Regions from separate parts of the Massilia sp. KIM genome, predicted to be linked through region 1. Evidence: predicted binding sites of a transcription regulator. Region 1 holds the regulator's gene; each other region holds the start of a gene.

Region 1 (6,298 bases):
TCCTCGGCGGCGGAAGTGAGCCACCCGGCCAAGCAGGGCCTGGTGCAGGGCTTCTCGGTCTACATCGACACCCTGTTCGTGTGCTCGGCGACCGCCTTCATGCTCCTGATCACCGGCCAGTACAACGTCGAGGCGCCGGACGGCACCCCGATGTTCACCGGCGTGCAGGGCGTGGCCTCCGGTCCCGGCTACGTCCAGACCGCGCTCGAGAACGTGATGCCGGGCTTCGGCTCGCTGTTCGTGGCGATCGCGCTGCTGTTCTTCGCCGGCACCACCATCGTCGCCTATTACTACATCGCCGAGACCAACATCGCCTATATCAACCGCACGGTCAACCGTCCCTGGATGACCATGCTGCTGAAGGTCGCGATCATCGGCTCGACCTTCTACGGCGCGGTCAAGACCGCCGAAGTGGCATGGGGCCTGGGCGACATGGGCGTGGGCCTGATGGCCTGGCTGAACATCATCGCCATCCTGATGCTGCAGAAGGTCGCCTTCAAGTGCCTGCGCGACTACGAGGCCCAGAAGAAGGCCGGCAAGGACCCGCAGTTCGACCCGGTGGCGCTGGGCATCGCCAACGCCCACTACTGGGAACAGCGCAAGGCCTCCCCGCGTCAGGGCAAGGAGACGACGGAGGTCGCCTGATCACTGCTTGCCCGACTTGTCGGGCGCGCGCAGGATCGCCAGCACCACGATGGCGAACAGCGCGCTGAGCACCGCCGTCGCCTCGCGGCCCATGCCGGCCGCGATGCCGATGGCGGCGGTGGTCCAGACGCTGGCGGCGGTGGTCAGCCCCTTGATGTCGTCCTTGTCGTTGTGCTTGAGGATGGCGCCGGCGCCCAGGAAGCCGATGCCGGCGGTGACACCCTGCAGTACCCGCGACAGGTCCGAGACTTCCATGCCCGCCTGCAACGGGATCAGCACGAAGAGCGCCGAGCCCATCGACACCATCATGTGGGTGCGCAGGCCGGCCGAGGCGCCCACCCGCTCTCGCTCGTAGCCGAGCAGCCCGCCCAGCACCAGGGCCACCAGCAGGCGCACCACGATGCGGGTGATGTCTTCCACATTGCCCAAATCAGAAAATTCCTGCTGGACCGTTGCCCAGCTACGTGTCCACCACACCTTGTCCGCTCCAAAATGTTCTTATTGCTGACATGATGCCAAGTTGACGGCAGAGCTGTCGCCATGTTGGCGGGCAGGAGCCTGGCCGCGCAGACGCCTAGTCCTGTTTCTGCGCGTGGGCCGAGGCGCAGGCCACCACGCCGCCCACCAGCAGGGCCATGGCGGCCCATTCCAGCGCGCCGGGCCAGCGCGCTTCCCAGAGGAAGCCGTAGAGCGAGGCGAACAGGGTCTCGAAGACGATCATCTGGCCCACCAGGGTCAGGGGCAGGACCCGGCTGGCCACATTCCACAGGGCGTTGCCGAGGATCGAGCAGCAGATGGCCACGCTGGTGACCAGGCCGGCGAAATGCAGCCACTGGGCGCCGCTGTGGCTCCCCATGCCGCCCGCGAAGGCCGGCACCGCCAGCACCAGGGCCTCGAGGCCGGTCACCACCCCGACCAGCAGATTCCATTCGTTGCCCGACACGCCCTCCAGGCGCGCCAGCCAGCGGCTGTTGTGGACCGCGAAGATGGTCCAGGAGACCAGCGCGCCGAAGGCGCAGCCCAGGGCCAGCAGGGAAGCGACCCCGCCCGTGGACAGCGACTGCCAGCCGATGCAGGCCAGGCCCGCCGCGCTCAGCAGCAGGGAGGGCGCCAGGCGGCGCAGCGGCAGCGCATGGCGCTCGCGGCTGCCGACAAGGGTCACCGCGATCGGCAGCAGGCCGATCACCAGCGAAGGCATGGCCACCCCGCCTTCCCGCACCGCCGTGGCGAGGAACACGTAATAGATGATGTTGCCGGTGAAGGCGAGAAAGAGCAGGGCGCGCCACTCGCGCCAGCCGAGCAGCCCCAGCAGGCGGCGCCAAGCGGGGGCGATCAGCACCGCCGCCACCAGGCCGTAGGCCAGGTAGCGCCCGGCGGACAGCTGCAGCGGCAGGAAGCCCGGCGCCAGCTTGGGCGCCAGGAAGACCAGGCCCCACAGGGCCCCGGCCAGGATGCTCGCGCCGATGCCGAGCGGGGTATTGTTGACGACCATGAAGCATCTCCTGAAAGTGGAGATTCTGGCCGCCGGGAAGAGAAATATCTTGGCGCCGTCTACTGCGTTTTGTGCACAGGCTCGCCGGAGTTGGCCGCGTGCGGGTCGGCGCTCCGATGTGCGCTTCGATGTGAAGGCCGATGTGCGCGCCGATAAGCGGCCGGCGTGGTGTCCAGCGCCAGGCGCATGGCGCGGGTCAGGCCGCTCTGGTCGGCGAAGCCGGCGGCCAGGGCGATGTCGGCGATCGGACGGGCGCTGCCGGCCAGCCAGGCGCAGGCCAGTTCCAGCCGCCGCGCCGCCAGCCAGGCGCGCGGGCTGGCGCCCAGCTCTTCGCGGAACAGGGCGTGCAGGCGGCTGGCCGAGAGACCCGCCACGCGCGCCATCCGCTCCACATCCCAGGGCAGGCCAGGCTCGGCCTCGATGCGCGCCGTCAGGGCCGCCAGGCGCGACAGCGGCTGGGGCGCTTCCTGGGCCAGGGTGTCGAGCAGCAGCGGGGCCCAGCCTTGCACGGTGGCGGCCGGGCCGCTGCCGCCCACGATGCCCATGAACTCGACCAGCTTGCGGGCCGCCGGGCCGATGGTGGGGAAGGGGCGTTCCAGCAGGCGCTGCCAGGGGCCGCGCGCCAGCACGCCGGCGTCGAGGTCGAGGATCAGGGACTGGTTGCCGGCCTCGCCGGCCTGCGCGTGCCAGGCGCCGGGCGCGATCAGCGCGCCGCGCAGCGCGTCGAGGCGGCCGGCGCGGCCTTCGATCTCGAGGGCAAGGCCGCCCCGCAGCGGCAGGACCAGCTGGGCGTAGGCATGGCGGTCGGGGTCGCCCAGCGCGCCGTAGCTGCGCAGGTGCAGCGCGAACGGAGAAGGGGAGCTCATCGCCGGTCCGCCCTGGCGCCTCAGGCCATCGGACTGCACACGTCGGTGCCGGCCGCGAGCGCCTTGAGCTTGACCGGATCGAGCAGCCTGACTTCGCGCTTGTCGACCTCGATCCAGCCCTGTTTCTTGAAGCGCGACAGCAGGCGGCTGACGCTTTCGATGGTCAGGCCGAGGTAGTTGCCGATGTCTTCGCGCGACATGCGCAGCTGGAAGCCGTTGGGCGAATAGCCGCGCGCGGCGTAGCGCGCCGACAGGTTCACCAGGAACACGGCGAAGCGCTGCTCGGCGCGCATGTTACCCAGCAGCAGCATGACGTTCTGCTCGCGCGTGATCTCCTGGCTCATGATGCGGTGGAAGTGGCGCAGCAGGGCCGGCACTTCGCCGAACAGTTCTTCCAGGCGCGAGAAGGGGATCTCGCAAACTTCCGAGTCTTCCAGGGCCACCGCGTCGCAATGGTGGCTGCCGCTGATGGCGTCCATGCCGAGCAGCTCGCCGGCCATCTGGAAGCCGGTGATCTGGGCTTCGCCGGCCGCGTTCACCTGGTAGGTCTTGAAGTGGCCGAAGCGCACCGCGTACAGGTTGCGGAAGGGCTCGCCCATCTGGTACAGGCGCTCGTCGCGCTCGAGCCGGCGGCGGCGGCCGATGATCTGGTCGAGGCGGTTGATGTCGGCGTCTTCCAGCCCCATCGGCAGGCACAGCTGGTGCATGCTGCAGGCGGAGCAGCTTGCCTTGATGGCCTGGATATTGACGGGCTGGTCGGACTTGAACGACACGGTCTGGGTCATGGGGTGGAGCGTCCTGTCTGTGAGCGAGTCTGGATTATAGACCCGCCGCGCCGCGAACAAGTCGGCCGGAGGCCCCGGCCCGGCCGCAATGGCCGAATCTTGTTGCGTTTCGGGTGCAGGTTCCAGAACGATGATCCGTCTGGCATGCCGTTTCGACACCGGCCAAACGTGCGCATGGGGACGCCGTGCTAGATTCGCCGGGACGCGATGCGAATGCACAAGCGTGGTCTGAGCGAAGGAGCGCCCATGTTCGGTTTCACCGCCCTGGATCTGGCACGAATCCAGTTCGCGTTCACGATGTCCTTCCACATCCTGTTTCCGGCAATCACCATCGGCATGGCCAGCTATCTCGCCGTGCTCGAACTGTGCTGGCTGCGCACCGGGCGCCAGGTCTTCGTCGACCTCTATCATTTCTGGCTCAAGATCTTCGCCGTCACCTTCGGCATGGGCGTGGTCTCGGGCATCGTCATGGCCTACCAGATCGGCACCAACTGGAGCTATTTGTCCGAGTTCGCCGGCAGCGTGATGGGGCCGCTGCTCGCCTACGAGGTGCTGACCGCCTTCTTCCTCGAAGCCGGTTTCCTGGGCGTGATGCTGTTCGGCTGGAACCGGGTCGGGCGCGAGCTGCATTTCGTGGCCACCTGCATGGTCGCGATCGGCACGCTGATCTCCTCGACCTGGATCCTGGGCGCCAACAGCTGGATGCAGACCCCGCAGGGCTATGCCATCGAGGGCGGGCGCATGGTGCCGGTGGACTGGCTGGCGATCATCTTCAACCCCTCGTTTCCCTACCGCCTGGTGCACATGGTGATCGCGGCCTATCTCACCACCGCCCTGCTGGTGGGCGGCTCGGCCGCCTGGCACCTGCTGCGCGGGCGCGACAATCCGGCGGTGCGCAAGATGATGTCGATGGCCATGTGGATGCTGCTGATCGTGGCGCCGATCCAGGCCGTGGTGGGCGACTTCCATGGCCTGAATACCCTGAAGCACCAGCCGGCCAAGCTGGCGGCGATGGAAGGGCACTGGGAGAACCGGCCAGGGCACGCGGTGCCGCTGCTGCTGTTCGGCATCCCGGACATGGAAGAGGAACGCACCAAGTACGCGGTCGGCATCCCCTACCTGGGCAGCATCATCCTGACCCACACCCTGGACGGCCAGGTCCCGGCGCTGAAGGACTTCGCGCCCGAGGACCGGCCGAATTCCCTGATCGTGTTCTGGAGCTTTCGCCTGATGGTCGGCCTGGGCCTGCTCATGATCGCGCTCGGGGCCTGGAGCCTGTTCCTGCGGCGCGGCGGGCGCCTGTTCGGCCACAGGCTGTTCCTGCGCTTCGCCCTGTGGATGGGGCCGGCCGGGCTGGTGGCGATCCTGGCCGGCTGGGTGACCACCGAGGTCGGGCGCCAGCCGTGGGTGGTCTACGGGGTGCTGCGCACCGCCGACGCGGTGTCGCCGCACGGCGCCGCGAGCCTGGGCCTGACCCTGCTGCTGTTCGTGGTCGCCTACCTGTTCGTGTTCGGCGCCGGCACCGCCTACGTGCTGCGCATGATACGCAAAGGCCCCCAGCACTTCGAACTGGCCCGCGCGCCCGAGGGCGGGCCGGGCGAGGAACGCACGCCGATGCGGCCGCTGTCGGCGGCCGACGTCAAGAACGACGAGGACGGCGGCGCGGCCGGCGGCGCCGACCACCATCCGCCAAGGAGCTGAGGCCATGGGCATCGACCTTTCCATCATCTGGGCCGTGATCATCTTCTTCGCCGTCTTCATGTACGTGCTGCTGGACGGCTTCGACCTCGGGATCGGCATGCTGTTTCCCTTCACCCCGAAAAAGCGCGACCGCGACACCATGATGAACACCGTGGCCCCGGTCTGGGACGGCAACGAGACCTGGCTGGTGCTGGGCGGGGAAGGGCTGCTGGCGGCCTTCCCGGTGGCCTACGCGATCATCCTCCCGGGGCTCTACCTGCCCCTGATCCTGATGCTGGTGGCCCTGGTGTTTCGCGGCGTCGCCTTCGAATTCCGCTTCAAGGCCAAGGAGCACGAGCGCCACCTGTGGGACAAGGCCTTCATCGGCGGCTCGGTGGCGGCCAGCTTCTTCCAGGGCGTGTCGCTGGGCGCCTTCCTCGACGGGATCGCGGTCTCGGGCCGCAGCTACGCCGGCGGGCCGCTGGACTGGTTCGCGCCTTTCCCGCTGGTGGCCGGCGTCGGCGTGATGATCGCCTACACCCTGCTGGGCGCCACCTGGCTGGTGATGAAGACCGAGGGCGAGCTGCAGGCGCGCATGATCCAGGTGGCGCGCCCCTTCGCCCTGCTGCTGCTCGGCGCGATCGCGGTGGTCAGCGTCTGGACCCCGCTGCGCGATCCGGCGGTCGCCGACCGCTGGTTCAGCTTCCCGAACATCGTGTTCCTGGCGCCGGTGCCGATCCTGGTCCTCCTGTGCATGGTCCTGCTGCTGCGCGCCCTGGCCGGCAAGGACGGGCGCCTGCCTTTCCGCCAGCCCTTCGTGCTGGCCCTCG
Region 2 (6,298 bases), 1.2 Mb from region 1:
GGCCGCGGTGTCGATGGACTGGATGCGGCCCTTGGGAATGCTGGAGGCGACGATGTAGCCGACCGCGGGATTGGCCACGACGTCGTGGCGTTCGTAGGCGTAGGGCGCGGCGCCGGTGCACTTGAGCGGACCGTCGATGCGGTCCAGCGGGCGGCCGACGACCTTGCCCTGGTCGATCGGATTGGTGGTGGCAGGAGTCGTGAATTTCATGGCTCAGGCTTTCTTCGTTTCGAGCAGCACGGAGGCGAGGGTGCGCTGGACCAGCGGCACCTTGAACGCGTTGTGCTCGGTGGTGCGGGCGCCGGCCAGCAGCAGGTCGGAGACGGCGGCGGCGCCGGCGGACATGCGCGCTTCGGCGGCTTCGACGCGCCAGGGCTTGTGGGCGACGCCGCCCAGGGCCACGCGGCCGCTACCGTCCGGCTGGATCACGGCGGCCACCGCCACCAGGGCGAAGGCGTAGGAGGAGCGGTCGCGCACCTTGCGGTAGACCTGCACGCCGCCCAGCGGCTTGGGCAGCTTGACCGAGGTGATCAGCTCGCCCGGCTCGAGCACGTGCTCGATGTGGGGCGTGGTCCCGGGCAGGCGGTGGAAGTCGGCGATCGGGATGACGCGGGTCTTGCCGTCGGCGCGCACGGTCTCGACCTCGGCGTCGAGCACCCGCATGGCCACCGCCATGTCGCTCGGGTGGGTGGCGATGCAGGCCTCGCTGGCGCCGACGATAGCGTGGTGGCGGCTGAAGCCCTGCAGGGCGCCGCAGCCGCTGCCGGGCTGGCGCTTGTTGCAGGGCATGTTGGTGTCGTAGAAGTAGTAGCAGCGGGTGCGCTGCAGCAGGTTGCCGGCGGTGGTCGCCTTGTTGCGCAGCTGGCCGGAAGCGCCCGCCAGCAGGGCGCGCGAGAGCACCGCATAGTCGCGCCGCACGCGGGCGTCGGCCGCCAGGTCGGTGTTGCGCACCAGGGCGCCCACGCGCAGGCCGCCGTCGGGCGTGGCTTCGATCTTGTCCAGGCCCAGGCCGTTGACGTCGATCAGGTGGGCCGGGGTCTCGATCTCGAGCTTCATCAGGTCGAGCAGGTTGGTGCCGCCGGCGATGAAGCGGGCGTTCGGGGTCTTGGCGGCCGCGGCGGCGGCTTCGCCGGCGCTGGCCGCGCGCTGGTAGGTGAAGGCCTTCATGCTTTCACCCCCGCGACTTCGCCGATCGCATCCAGGATGTTCGAATAGGCGCCGCAGCGGCAGATGTTGCCGCTCATGCGTTCGCGGATCTCCTCGGCCGACAGCAGGGGCCGGGCGTTGAGGTCGGCGCTGACGTGGCTGGGCAGGCCCTGGCGGATCTCGTCCAGCACCGCGACCGCCGAACAGATCTGCCCGGGGGTACAGTAGCCGCACTGGTAGCCGTCGTGCTTGACGAATGCGGCCTGCATCGGGTGCATGCGCTCGGCGCTGCCCAGGCCTTCGATGGTGGTGATCTCGGCGCCTTCGTGCATCACGGCCAGGCTCAGGCAGGAATTGATGCGCCGTCCGTCGACGATGACGGTGCAGGCGCCGCACTGGCCCTGGTCGCAGCCCTTCTTGGTGCCGGTCAGGCGCAGGTGCTCGCGTAGCGCGTCCAGCAGCGAGGTGCGGGTGTCGAGCTGGAGGGTGACCGGCTTGCCGTTGACCTTCATGCTGACGGCGGCGCTGACCGGTGTGCGTTCCGAGGGGAGGGCGGCCTGGGCGGCGGCGGCCGGCAGGGCCGCGCTGGAGGCCGATGCCGCGCCGGCCAGCAGCAGCTTGCGGCGGCTGAGTTTTACATAGTGTAAGTGGTGCATGCTCCCGAATCCTTGGCAAAGGTGGTGGAATCTCGCGACGGTCGGCAGGGAGGCGCCGCGAGGGCGAGAGGCTGGAAAACCTTATCAAAATGATTCTAAGTCAGCCGTGCCCGTGAGGTATGCACGGTTGGATACGGCAACTTTTCTATGGAATAAGGAAGAGCGGCCCGCCCTGGTGGAGGCGGCCGGCGGCGCCTTCGGGGCGCGGGTGCGCTAGGGCTGGAGGACGTAGCGGCCGGGCGCGGGCGGCGCGTCCGGCATGGGCGGCGGCGGGTCCACCTGCCCGCCGGCATGGCGCGCCAGCCAGGCTTCCCAGGCCGGCCACCAGCTGCCTTCGACCTGCTCGGTGTCCGCCTGCCAGCGCCCCGGATCGATATAGGGGTCGGCGTGGGCGTGCACGCTCATCTGGTAGCTGCGGTGTTCGGTGCCGGGCGGCGAGACCACGCCCGCATTGTGGCCGCCGGAGGTGAGGGCGAAGGTGACCTCGGTGTCGCTCAACGGAATGATCTTGTAGACCGAGCGCCAGGGCGCCACGTGGTCGGTCAGGGTGCCCACCGCGAAGATGGGGGCCGAGATGTCGGTCAGGGCCACCGGCCGGCCGCCGACCAGGTAGCGCGCGCTGGCCAGGCTGTTGCGCAGGAATAGCTTGTGCAGGTACTCGGAATGCATGCGGTAGGGCATGCGGGTGGCGTCGGCGTTCCAGGACATCAGGTCGTTCTCGCGGTCCGGCAGGTCGAGCAGGTAGTGGCGCAGGCGGCGCGACCAGATCAGGTCGTTCGAGCGCAGCAACTGGAAGGCGCCGGCCATCTGGCGGGTGTCGAGGTAGCCCTGCTGCCACATGCTGGCCTCGAGGAAGGCGACCTGGCTGTCGTCGATGAAGAGCGAGAGCTCGCCCGGTTCGGTGAAGTCGACCTGGGCCGCCAGCAGGGTCATGCTGGACAGGCGCCGGTCGTGGTCGCGCGCCATCGCCGCGGCGGCGATCGCGAGCAGGGTGCCGCCGAGGCAATAGCCGGCTGCATTGATGTGCTCGGCCCCGGTCTGCTCGCTCACGGCGTCGATGGCGGCCATCACGCCCAGGCGCCGGTAGTCCTCCATGGAAAGTTCCCGGTCGCCGGCCTGGGGATTCTTCCAGGACACCATGTAGACGGTATGCCCGTGCTCGACCAGGTAGCGCACCAGCGAATTGTGGGGCGAGAGGTCGAGGATGTAGTACTTCATGATCCAGGCCGGCACGATCAGGAGCGGGACCGCGTGCACGGTGGGCGTGACGGGGTCGTAGCGCAGCAGTTCGATCAGGCCGTTCGACATGACCACCTTGCCCGGCGTGACCGCGACTTCGCGCCCGGGCCGGTAGGTGGGAGGACGGCGCTGGCCGGACAGGGCCTCGCGCGTGTCGCGCGCTGCGCGCAGGAAGCCGTTGAGCAGGTTCATGCCGCCGCTCTCGAAGCAGGCGTGCAGGACCACGGGATTGGTGCTGACGAAATTCGAAGGCGCCACGCAGTCGAGCAACTGGCGGGCGACGAAGGTGACCACGTCGGCGTGGTGGGGCGACATCCCGCGCACCCCGGCGGTGGCCCGGTGCCACCACTGCTGGTTGAGCAGGAAGCCCTGGCTCAGCTGGTGCCAGGGCCATTGCTGCCAGGGCGGCTCGGAAAAGCGCTTGTCCTGGGCCAGCGGCCGCACCAGGTCGGGGTTCGAGCCGCTCGCATAGACCAGCCAGCGCTGGACGTTCGACAGCCCCTGGGTCAGCAGTTCGGCCTGCTTGTCGGGCGAGAGCATCAGGTGGCAAGCCCAGTCGAACCAGGCGGCGCCCAGCGCCGCCGGCGAGATATTGCCGGTGAGGCGACCGAGCCAGGCTGACAGCGCCAGGTCGGCCCAGGCGTGCCCGACCTCGGCCTCGGGGTAGCGCGGCCGCACGCCCTGCCAGGAACTGCCTTCCAGCTTGGGCGCGGCGGCCGTGTCGAGACGGGTGTCGGGCGCCATGTCAGTGCGCGGTCAGGAGCGGGACGGGACAGCGCGCCAGCAGGGCGCGGGTGACGCCGCCCAGCACCAGCTCGCGGTAGCGGCTGTGGCCGAAAGCCCCGGTGACCATGAGGCAGGCGTCGTGCTCGCGGGCCAGGCGCAGCAGGGCGTCGCCGGTGCTCTCGCGGGTGCGCTCCAGCACCACCTCGACCTTCAGGCCGTGGCGGGCCAGGTGCAGGGCCATGTCGGCGCCCGGTTCTTCGCCATGCAGGTCGGCCATGGTGTCGGGATTGACCAGCACCAGCTTGACCGAGGCGGCCTGGGCCAGCAGGGGCAGGGCGCCGGTCAGCGCGCGGATCGCCTGCACGCTGCCGTCCCAGCCGACCACGGCGTTGCGGGTGAAGGGCTGGTCGGGCCAGGCGGGCGGGATCACCAGCACCGGACGGGCGCCGTGCAGGGCGACGTATTCGGGCAGGCCGCGCACCCGGGCCGGCAGGCCGGGCACGGGCACCGATTCGGCGTCGCGGCTGACCACGACCAGGTCGGCGTAGCGGCTTTCGAGCAGCAGGGCGTAGCGCACGTCGTCCTCGATCATGCGGGTCTCGCGCGACTCCACCCCCAGGCGTTCGAGCGCGGCCTCGAACTGGCGCAGGCGCTCCTGCACGGTTTCGCGCACGCCGTTGAAATCGGATTCCGGCATCATCGGCGCTCCCATCGAGCCGGTCAGCAGCGCGTAGTCGATCCAGGAAATGCCGGTGGAGGCGCTGCCGACGAGGTGGGCTCCGAAGTCCGCCGCCAGGCGCGCGGCGGCGCGCAGCCGGGCCTCCTGCTCTTCGCTGCCGTCGACGTGCACCACGATGGTCTTGTACATGGTCGTTCCCTTTCGTGTCAGTGAGCGGACCGGCGGGGCCGGTCGAGGAAGCCGGCGGGGACCCGATCTTGCTTGGATCGCCCTTACTCTTAATTTATTCCTTTGTCTGATCTGTGTCAGGAGACCGTTTGATTTAGATCAAAGAGCATGCGGATATTTGCTGAGATGGAGGGGAAAAGTCGCGAGAATTTCCCATGCAATGTCCGACGAGACTTACATGCTGACGGGGCATGGATTACCAGATTCTGCCCTTGTGCAGTGCTTCCCCAGCCCCATGTTGGAAACGTACCGGCGCGAGTGGTCGGTTCTCTTTGTGTCTCCATCTCAGCATGGCTGAGGATTCAGCCGCTGTCGGCTTCGACTGGCAGCGGCCTTTTTTTGCCCGGCGTGCTTAAGGGGCAGAGGCGCTGTTTCAAGGAGATAAGGCGTCAAGCGGCGCAGATAGGGCGAGCGGGGCAAAAAACGCTGATGGCAGGCCTTAGGGAGCGCAAAGCTGCGGTAGTGTTGCCGGTAGTGACCGGTTCCCAAGTCAATTTGTATAGGAATACAAACTACTGGGATATAGCGAACAATGTAGACAGATGATGCTGAGACTTGTCAGCATTAGCATGAGGTGGTGCCCGGAGCCGGAATCGAACCGGCACGCCATTTCTGGCAGGGGATTTTAAGTCCCCGGTGTCTACCAGTTTCACCATCCGGGCGGCGGGCCGCATTCTAGCACAGGCAATCTTCGGTCGGGTCGTTTTGACAAGCTTTCGGTCTTCGCAAAGCGGGGATGTATGGACAAGCTCTGCCGAAACTTTGGAAGGGAAGCAAGGATGGTGTAGCATGCACGGCGGTGCCTGGGAGCACCACCGAAGCACGAGGACCCCATTTGAACATCACGATCAACGACGAACTGCGATCCTTCGTCGACCCCCTGACCGACATCGAATACGCCGCCCTGGAACGCAGCCTGCTGGCCGAGGGCTGCCGTGACGCCCTGGTGCTGTGGGGCGACGTCCTGATCGACGGCCATAACCGCTACGAGATCTGCCGCAAGCACGGCATCGAATTCCGCACCGTCCAGAACCAGAGCTTCAAGTCGCTGGAGGACGTCATGCTGTGGATGATCGACAACCACCTGGCGCGCCGCAGCGTGTCCGATTTCCAGCGCGGCGTTCTGGCGCTGCGCAAGAAGGAGATCGTGGCCGCCCGCAAGACCGACGCGCCGGCGGTGGAGGAGGGCGACAAGAACGCCCCGGCCGACGACGGCTCTCCGCCCTGGAACACGCGCGAAGAGGTCGCACGCGCGGCCCGCGTGTCGAGCAACACCATCAGCCAGATCGAACGCATCCAGAAGACCGCCACGCCCCAACTGCGCGAAGCGGTGCGCCAGGGCACGATCTCGATCAACGCCGCCGCCAACGTCGCCCAGCTGCCCGAATCCGTGCAGATCGCCGCGGTGGCGGGCGGGCGCAAGGAATTGCAGCAGGCCGCGCGCCAGGTGCGCGAGCAGAAGATGGCCAGCCGCCCGCGCAAGGAAGCGCCGCCGCCGGAGGAGGGTGTCGACGAAGTCACGGCCCTGCGGGCCCAGGTGGCCGCGCTCAAGGACCGGGTGGCGAGCTTGCTCACCGAAAACGAAGTGCTGAAGCAGCGCCTGGCCGCGAGCGGCGCCCAGGAC
Region 3 (6,298 bases), on a different contig from region 1:
GATTCCGTGAGACCGCCGGGGAAGGCATGCGACAGGCTGACCGAGACGTCGTAGCCGCCGTAGGAGAAGTCGACTTCGTGGAGGTAGCCGTACTGCCCGGTCTGCAGATAGCCGGCATCGCCTTGCCAGGGAGCGGTGGCGTATTCGAAGGTCTTATCGCCGATGGTGAGCGTCACCGCGACCGGGATGCCGTAACCGCTGACGCGCTGGCCGCTGTCGAAAATCGTATCGACCTCGCTGTCCCAGCTCGAGCGGATGACCAGCTCGTAGGGTAGCTGGCCGGCGCTCGCGTCGAAGCCGAAGTCCAGGTGCTCGAGCACCAGCCAGTCGGTATCCATCATGCCGCTCGCGCGCGACACGATCTCGGTGGGCGCGGCGAACGCCGCGAGAGGAAGGGCCAAGAGACCTGCACACAACTGCCTTGCGAGCGACGCCATGATGTTCTCCCGGTTACTCTCCCGATTGCCAGCCACGGCAGTATAGGCAGCTGTCGCGTCAGCGCGGCGCACGAATGGAGCGGCCCCCTGGGCAGGTAATGGAAGCAGTAAGCGCTAACTCAGCAGTATCCGCCCGACCGCCGGGGATCAGTCGCGCGCCTGCTCCGCGGCCAGCTTCAGCGCCACCTTGTGCCGGAAATAGTCTTCCTTCACATACCGGTACAGGTTCGCGCCAGGGCACACCGTCTTGTCCGAGTGGTCGCGGTGGCTGCGAATATCGTCCAGCGACACCCCGTACTTCCTGGCCAGCATCGCCATGACATTGACTACCGCATCGAGCTGCTGCTGGTTGGGCTCGACCTCCTCGAAATTACCCACCACCTCGATCAGCGCGTGCCCGGCCGGGTCGTATTCGGTATTGGTATCCCCGGCGAACTCGATCGGGCGCGCCGCGTACACCTTGCCCTCGAGGTCGATCACGTAGTGATAGGGGATGTCGAGCCAGCCCTTGGTGGTGCGCGACCAGGTCTGCAGGCGGCGCAGGTAAGCCTGGGGATCGGTGCCGGGCCGGAAGGGCTCGCCCTGGTGGTGCAGGGTGATGTGGGTGATCGCATGACGCCGCGCCTTGGCGGCATCCGCCGGGGTGCCGCCCCAGGCGGCCACCGGCACGATGGCGTTCTCGACCTCGCGCAGGGACGGGTCGGCGCGGACGGCGGAAGTGGCGAGGAGGGCGGCGGCGAGGAAACAGGACAGGGCGGGCAGGCGCATGGCGGACTCGAAAACGGACGAGCCCGCATCTTTTCACGATTCGGTCCGGCGCGCCAGCATGCGCACCCGGATGATGTGAACCTGATAAGCTAGCGCCAACAATAGAACACTACACCATCGACCATGAGAAGCATCGCCCAGATTCTCCACGAGAGCAAAATCATCGCCATCGTCGGCATGTCCAACAAGCCTGACCGGGCCAGCAACGAAGTCGGCGCCTACCTCAAGCAGGCCGGATACCAGATCATCCCCATCAACCCGAGCTATGCCGGCCAGACCATCCACGACGAGACCGTCTACGCCAGCCTGCAGGAAGCCGCCGACGCCCTGGCCTCGAGCGGCCAGCGAATCGACATCGTCGACTGCTTCCGCAAGTCCGAAGACATCCCGCCGGTCGCGCGCGAAGCCATCGCCGTGCGGGCCGGCTGCCTGTGGATGCAGCTCGACATCGAGAACCAGGCCGCGGCCGACCTGGCGCGCGCCGCCGGCCTCGACGTGGTCATGAACCGCTGCATCAAGATCGAACACCGCAGCCTGCAAGACTGAGCCATTCCAGGGCGGAAGGCTTGCGCTACAATCATGCGCACCTCTCTTCGTGGAACACGCTCATGACCAAGCTCTTCGCTCTCGCCATCGCGACGGCCGCCGCCGTCCTCACCCAGCCGGCCATGGCCCAGGCCCAGACCGGCGCCAGCGCCGCGCCGGCCGCCATGCGCCCGGTCGGCTGCCCGGCCGTCCTCAAGCACAACTTCAAGCGCCTGCAGGACGAGGCCCCCCAGGACCTGTGCCAGTACGCCGGCAAGGTGGTGCTGGTGGTGAACACCGCCAGCTACTGTGGCTTCACCAAGCAGTACGAGGGCCTGGAGCGGATCTTCGCGAAGTACAACGGCCGCGGCTTCGTGGTGCTGGGCTTCCCGTCCAACGACTTCGGCCAGCAGGAACCGGGCAACGCCAAGGAAATCGCCGACCTGTGCTTCAACACCTATGGCGTGAAGTTCCCGATGTTCGCCAAGAGCTCGGTCAAGGGCGAGGCCGCCAATCCGCTGCACGCCAGCCTGGCGAAGATCACCGGCCAGGAACCGAAATGGAACTTCACCAAGTACCTGATCGGCCGCGACGGCAAGGTGATCGGCCATTTCCCGAGCAAGGTCACGCCTGAAGACAGTCAGCTGGTTGGCAAAATCGAACAGGCCCTCGCGATGTAATTTTTATGACCACACTATCAGTGTGGTTATTTTGATCTGCATCAACGTTTTTTTTGCGTCGCATCAATAAGCTTACCCATGTCGAAGATGACATGTAGAAAGGTAAGAAGAAATGAAAGCGATGACGAAAAACCTGTTGCTGCTCTTGAGCGCCGCGGCCTGCGTGGCCCCTTTCCAGGCCCTGGCCCAGGAAAGCCCCTGGCTGCTGCGAGGCCGCGCCGTCCACATCGATCCCGTGAACCATGCGAGCCCGATCGGCGGCGCCGGCAACGCCGACCGCATCGAGGTCAGCAGCAAGACCATCCCCGAAGTCGATATCAGCTACTTCATCACGCCCCACATCGCGGCCGAGCTGGTGCTGACCTATCCACAGAAGCACAGCGTCAGGCTTGATGGCCAGCGCATCGGCTCCTTCCGCCACCTGCCGCCGACCCTGAGCCTGCAATACCACTTCCAGCCCGGCGCCGCCTTCAACCCCTACGTCGGCCTGGGCCTCAACTACACCCGCATCTCGAAGGTCAGGCTGCTGGAAGGCTTGTGCGAGCTCGAGAACGACAGCTGGGGCGCCTCGGTGGGCGCGGGTGTCGACTATCGCCTGAACGAGCGCTGGTCGCTCAATGTGGACGTGAAGAAGCTGCAGATCCGCAGTGACGTGTTCGTCGGCGGGGCCAAGATCAGCAAGCTGAAAGTCGATCCGGTCCTGTTCGGAGTCGGTGTCGGCTACCGCTTCTAAGACGCATCGAGCGCCAGCACGGCGCGCAGCGGGCCGCGCAGGGCGTTGCACACCACGATGTCCTCGGCCTGGGCCAGCATCTCGCGCGTGATCACGCGCTCGCTCGCATGCCAGGCGGGCGCGTCCAGCATCACGCGCCGCATTACGCCCGGCAGCACGCCGGACGAAAGCGGCGGCGTGAACCACAGCATGCCGAAGCGCAGGAACACGTTGCTGCGCCCGCCCTCGGTCAGTTCTCCCCGTTCGTTGAAGAACAGCGCGTCGAAGGCGCCATGCGCCTCGGCCGCCTTCCAGGCCGCGTCGTAGCGGCTGCGGATGCTGGTCTTGTGGCGCAGGAAGAGGTCGTGCGAACTGGTCGGCTCGGGCGCCAGCACCACCGTCACCGGTTCGCGCAGTTCGGCCAGCGGGCCGGAGCGCAGTTGCAGCCCGTGCGCATGCGAAGCGGCCATGCGCAGGCGGAACAGCTGCCCGGGTGGCAGGGACAGGCAGGCGTCGAGCAGCATGCGGCGCGCCTCTTCGCGCTCAAAGGGCAGGCCGAAGTAGGCGCAGGAGGCTTCGATGCGGTCCAGGTGCTGGTCGAGATGGCGCGGGCCGTCGTCCCAGGAGGCGCGCAGGGTCTCGAAGACCTCGAACTCGTTGCGCAAGCCGGTCAGGAAGCGCGCCTTGAGCCGGCATTCGGCGAATTCGGCCGCGGCGTCGCTGTCGTAGACGATGCCCGCGCCCACGCCCAGCTCCCCGCGCCGCACGCCGTTCGCCGGCGCCTCGAGCGCCAGGGTGCGGATCGGCACCGACAGGCAGAAGTCGCCGAAGCCCTGGTGCGCGCCGGGCGCGGGCGGATCGAACCAGCCGATCGCGCCGGTGTAGATGCCGCGCGCGTCCGGTTCCAGCTCGTGGATGATCTCCATCGTGCGGCGCTTGGGCGCGCCGGTGATCGAGCCGCAGGGGTAGAGGGCGGCGAAGATCTGTTCGAGCGTCGCGTCCGGGCGCAGTTCGGCCTGCACGGTGGAGGTCATCTGCAGCACGGCGCCGTAGCGCGTCACCTCGAACAAGGCCGGCACCCGCACGCTACCGGTGCGCGCCACGCGCCCCAGGTCGTTGCGCAGCAGGTCGACGATCATCAGGTTCTCGGCGCGGTTCTTGCTGTCCTCGGACAGGGCCCGGGCCTGCTGCGCGTCGATGGCGTCGTCGCCGCTGGCGGGCGCGGTGCCCTTCATCGGGCGCGCCAGCAGCTTGCCGCCCTCGTGGCGCACGAACAGCTCGGGCGAGAAGGACAGCAGCGCCCCGCCGTCCGGCAGCGCCACCAGGGCGCCGTAGGGCACCGGCTGGCGCGCGCGCAGGCGCGAGTAAAGCTGCACCAGCGGGCCGAAGGCCTCGAAGCGCAGGCGGTAGGTGTAGTTGACCTGGTAGGTGTCGCCGGCGGCGATGTAGTCGCGGATGCGACCGATGGCCTCGGTGAAGGCGGCTTCGTCGACGTTGGGCGCGATGTTCGCAACCCCGGCCACCCCGGCGGCTTCCTGCGCCCCGCTGCGGCTGGCCAGCCAGGCCGCGACCTGGGCGGCGGTCATGCGCTCGCATTCGGCGAACAGCAGCACCTGGGCCAGCGGGCCGGCCAGCGGCCGCGCCGGCAGGCCCTGCAGGTGGGCGCCCAGCTCGTAGCTCAGGAGGGGCACCGCGTACAGGCCGCGCCCCAGCGCCGCCTGCAGGTCGGCCAGCAGTTGCGGCCACCCGGCGGCATCCATGCAGCGCAGGGTGCCGGCGTGGCCGCGGTACAGTCGCGAGCCCGCCTCGCTGGCGGCGCCGGCGTCGTCCAGCAGCGCGAAGACTTCCGGGGCGTCCATCGGGGCTTGCCTAGTAGGCCAGCAGCAACGCGAGCTGCAGCGCGGTGTTCTCGGCCGGGTTCTGCTTGAAGCCGGTCTTGGCGTAGCGGTGCCAGCGCCCCGTCACATAACTCACCAAGAGGCTGGCGCGCGCGGCGACGTCGGCTTCCTCGCCATGGCCCTGGGTGACGGCGACCCGCAGCGCGCCCTTGAAGGCCAGTTCGATCTTGTCGTAGAACTGATTCATGCGCGCCTGCAGGCGCTCGTCCTCGCCCACCAGCGCGTCGCCGATCAGGACCCGGGTCATGCCCGGATTGTTGGCGGCGAAGGCCAGCAGCATCTGCAGGATGGCCCGGGCCTGTTCGATGCCGCCTTCCTCGCGTTCGGTGATCTGGTTGATCAGGCCGAACACGGTGGACTCGATGAATTCGATCAGGCCCTCGTACATCTGCGCCTTGCTGGCGAAATGGCGGTACAGGGCGGCCTCCGATACCGACAGGCGCGCAGCCAGCGCGGCGGTCGTGATCTTTTCGCCCTTGGGCTGCTCGAGCATCGAGGCCAGGGCCTGGAGGATTTGCAGCTTGCGCTGGCCTGGCTTGGTGCTTGCCATGGATTCCCTAGTGGTCGTTGTTGTTGGTGTTCTTATCGCAGCCTGTGCAAGCGCGCAGGCAGTTGCCGTACAGATTTTACTTTGACATCGACGTAACCGGGGCGGCGCAGGGTCCGCCGGGCCGGCAGGCGCGGTCCCGGCTTGCCGGCCGGCTCGCCCATGCGCAGGTATTGGGTGACCCAGACCGTGCGCAGGCCGAGCTGGCTGGCGCTCTTGAGGTTGGCCAGGGTGTCCTCGACCAGGATGCAGCGGCCGGGCGAGGCCTTGTGCCGGCGCAGCAGGCGGCGCAGCATCAGCTTGGAGGGCTTGGGACGCAGTTGGCCGTGCACTTGCATGTGCTCGATGGCCACGTGGTGGGCGAAGTGGTGGTGCAGCTTGAGGCGGCGCACGATCTCGCTCGAATAGCGGGTCGGCGCGTTGGTGAGCAGGATCTTGCGTCCCGGGAGGCGGCGCAGCAGGCGCGCCAGGCCGCGTTCGGCGCGCATCAGGCGGTCGAGCGGGCCGATCTCGTGGGTCTCGCGCAGGAAGTCGGCGGCGCGCACCTTATGGTGGCGCATCATGCCGAGCAGGGTGGCGCCATAGCGCTTCCAGTAGCCCAGGCGCGCGGCGTCGACCGCCGCCTGGTGGGCCGGCAGGCCGTGCTGGGCCAGCACGCGCGCGATGTACAGGTTCATGTTGGCGCTGATCGCCGGGAAGATCGCGTACGAAGCGTCGTGCAGCGTGTTGTC

What was found. Region 1 encodes FNR, which switches genes on or off when oxygen is low (the NO sensors DNR and NnrR bind a similar motif). Its sites were predicted from a motif close to TTGATNNNNATCAA; they were not measured.
Region 2: the regulator FNR is predicted to act here: its motif matches at 4,764-4,777, upstream of B0920_RS07830 (universal stress protein).
Region 3: the regulator FNR is predicted to act here: its motif matches at 2,442-2,455, upstream of B0920_RS23895 (OmpW family protein).

Annotation. Positions count from the first base shown of each region.
Region 1 is NZ_MVAD01000001.1:598,966-605,263, forward strand. Features, by position in the region: gene B0920_RS02875 (sodium:alanine symporter family protein) at 1-645, shown strand, start outside; gene B0920_RS02880 (MgtC/SapB family protein) at 646-1,074, opposite strand; gene B0920_RS02885 (DMT family transporter) at 1,220-2,137, opposite strand; gene B0920_RS02890 (AraC family transcriptional regulator) at 2,197-3,003, opposite strand; gene fnr (fumarate/nitrate reduction transcriptional regulator Fnr) at 3,024-3,788, opposite strand; gene B0920_RS02900 (cytochrome ubiquinol oxidase subunit I) at 4,035-5,489, shown strand; gene cydB (cytochrome d ubiquinol oxidase subunit II) at 5,494-6,298, shown strand, end outside.
Region 2 is NZ_MVAD01000001.1:1,822,979-1,829,276, reverse strand. Features, by position in the region: gene paoC (aldehyde oxidoreductase molybdenum-binding subunit PaoC) at 1-210, opposite strand, end outside; gene B0920_RS07845 (xanthine dehydrogenase family protein subunit M) at 214-1,167, opposite strand; gene paoA (aldehyde dehydrogenase iron-sulfur subunit PaoA) at 1,164-1,802, opposite strand; gene B0920_RS07835 (alpha/beta hydrolase) at 2,016-3,785, opposite strand; gene B0920_RS07830 (universal stress protein) at 3,787-4,635, opposite strand; tRNA gene B0920_RS07825 (tRNA-Leu) at 5,250-5,336, opposite strand; gene B0920_RS07820 (hypothetical protein) at 5,510-6,298, shown strand, end outside.
Region 3 is NZ_MVAD01000004.1:287,187-293,484, forward strand. Features, by position in the region: gene B0920_RS23875 (PEP-CTERM sorting domain-containing protein) at 1-401, opposite strand, end outside; gene B0920_RS23880 (peptidoglycan recognition family protein) at 585-1,205, opposite strand; gene B0920_RS23885 (CoA-binding protein) at 1,329-1,751, shown strand; gene B0920_RS23890 (glutathione peroxidase) at 1,814-2,410, shown strand; gene B0920_RS23895 (OmpW family protein) at 2,532-3,143, shown strand; gene pabB (aminodeoxychorismate synthase component I) at 3,140-4,981, opposite strand; gene slmA (nucleoid occlusion factor SlmA) at 4,992-5,570, opposite strand; gene B0920_RS23910 (pyrimidine 5'-nucleotidase) at 5,603-6,298, opposite strand, start outside.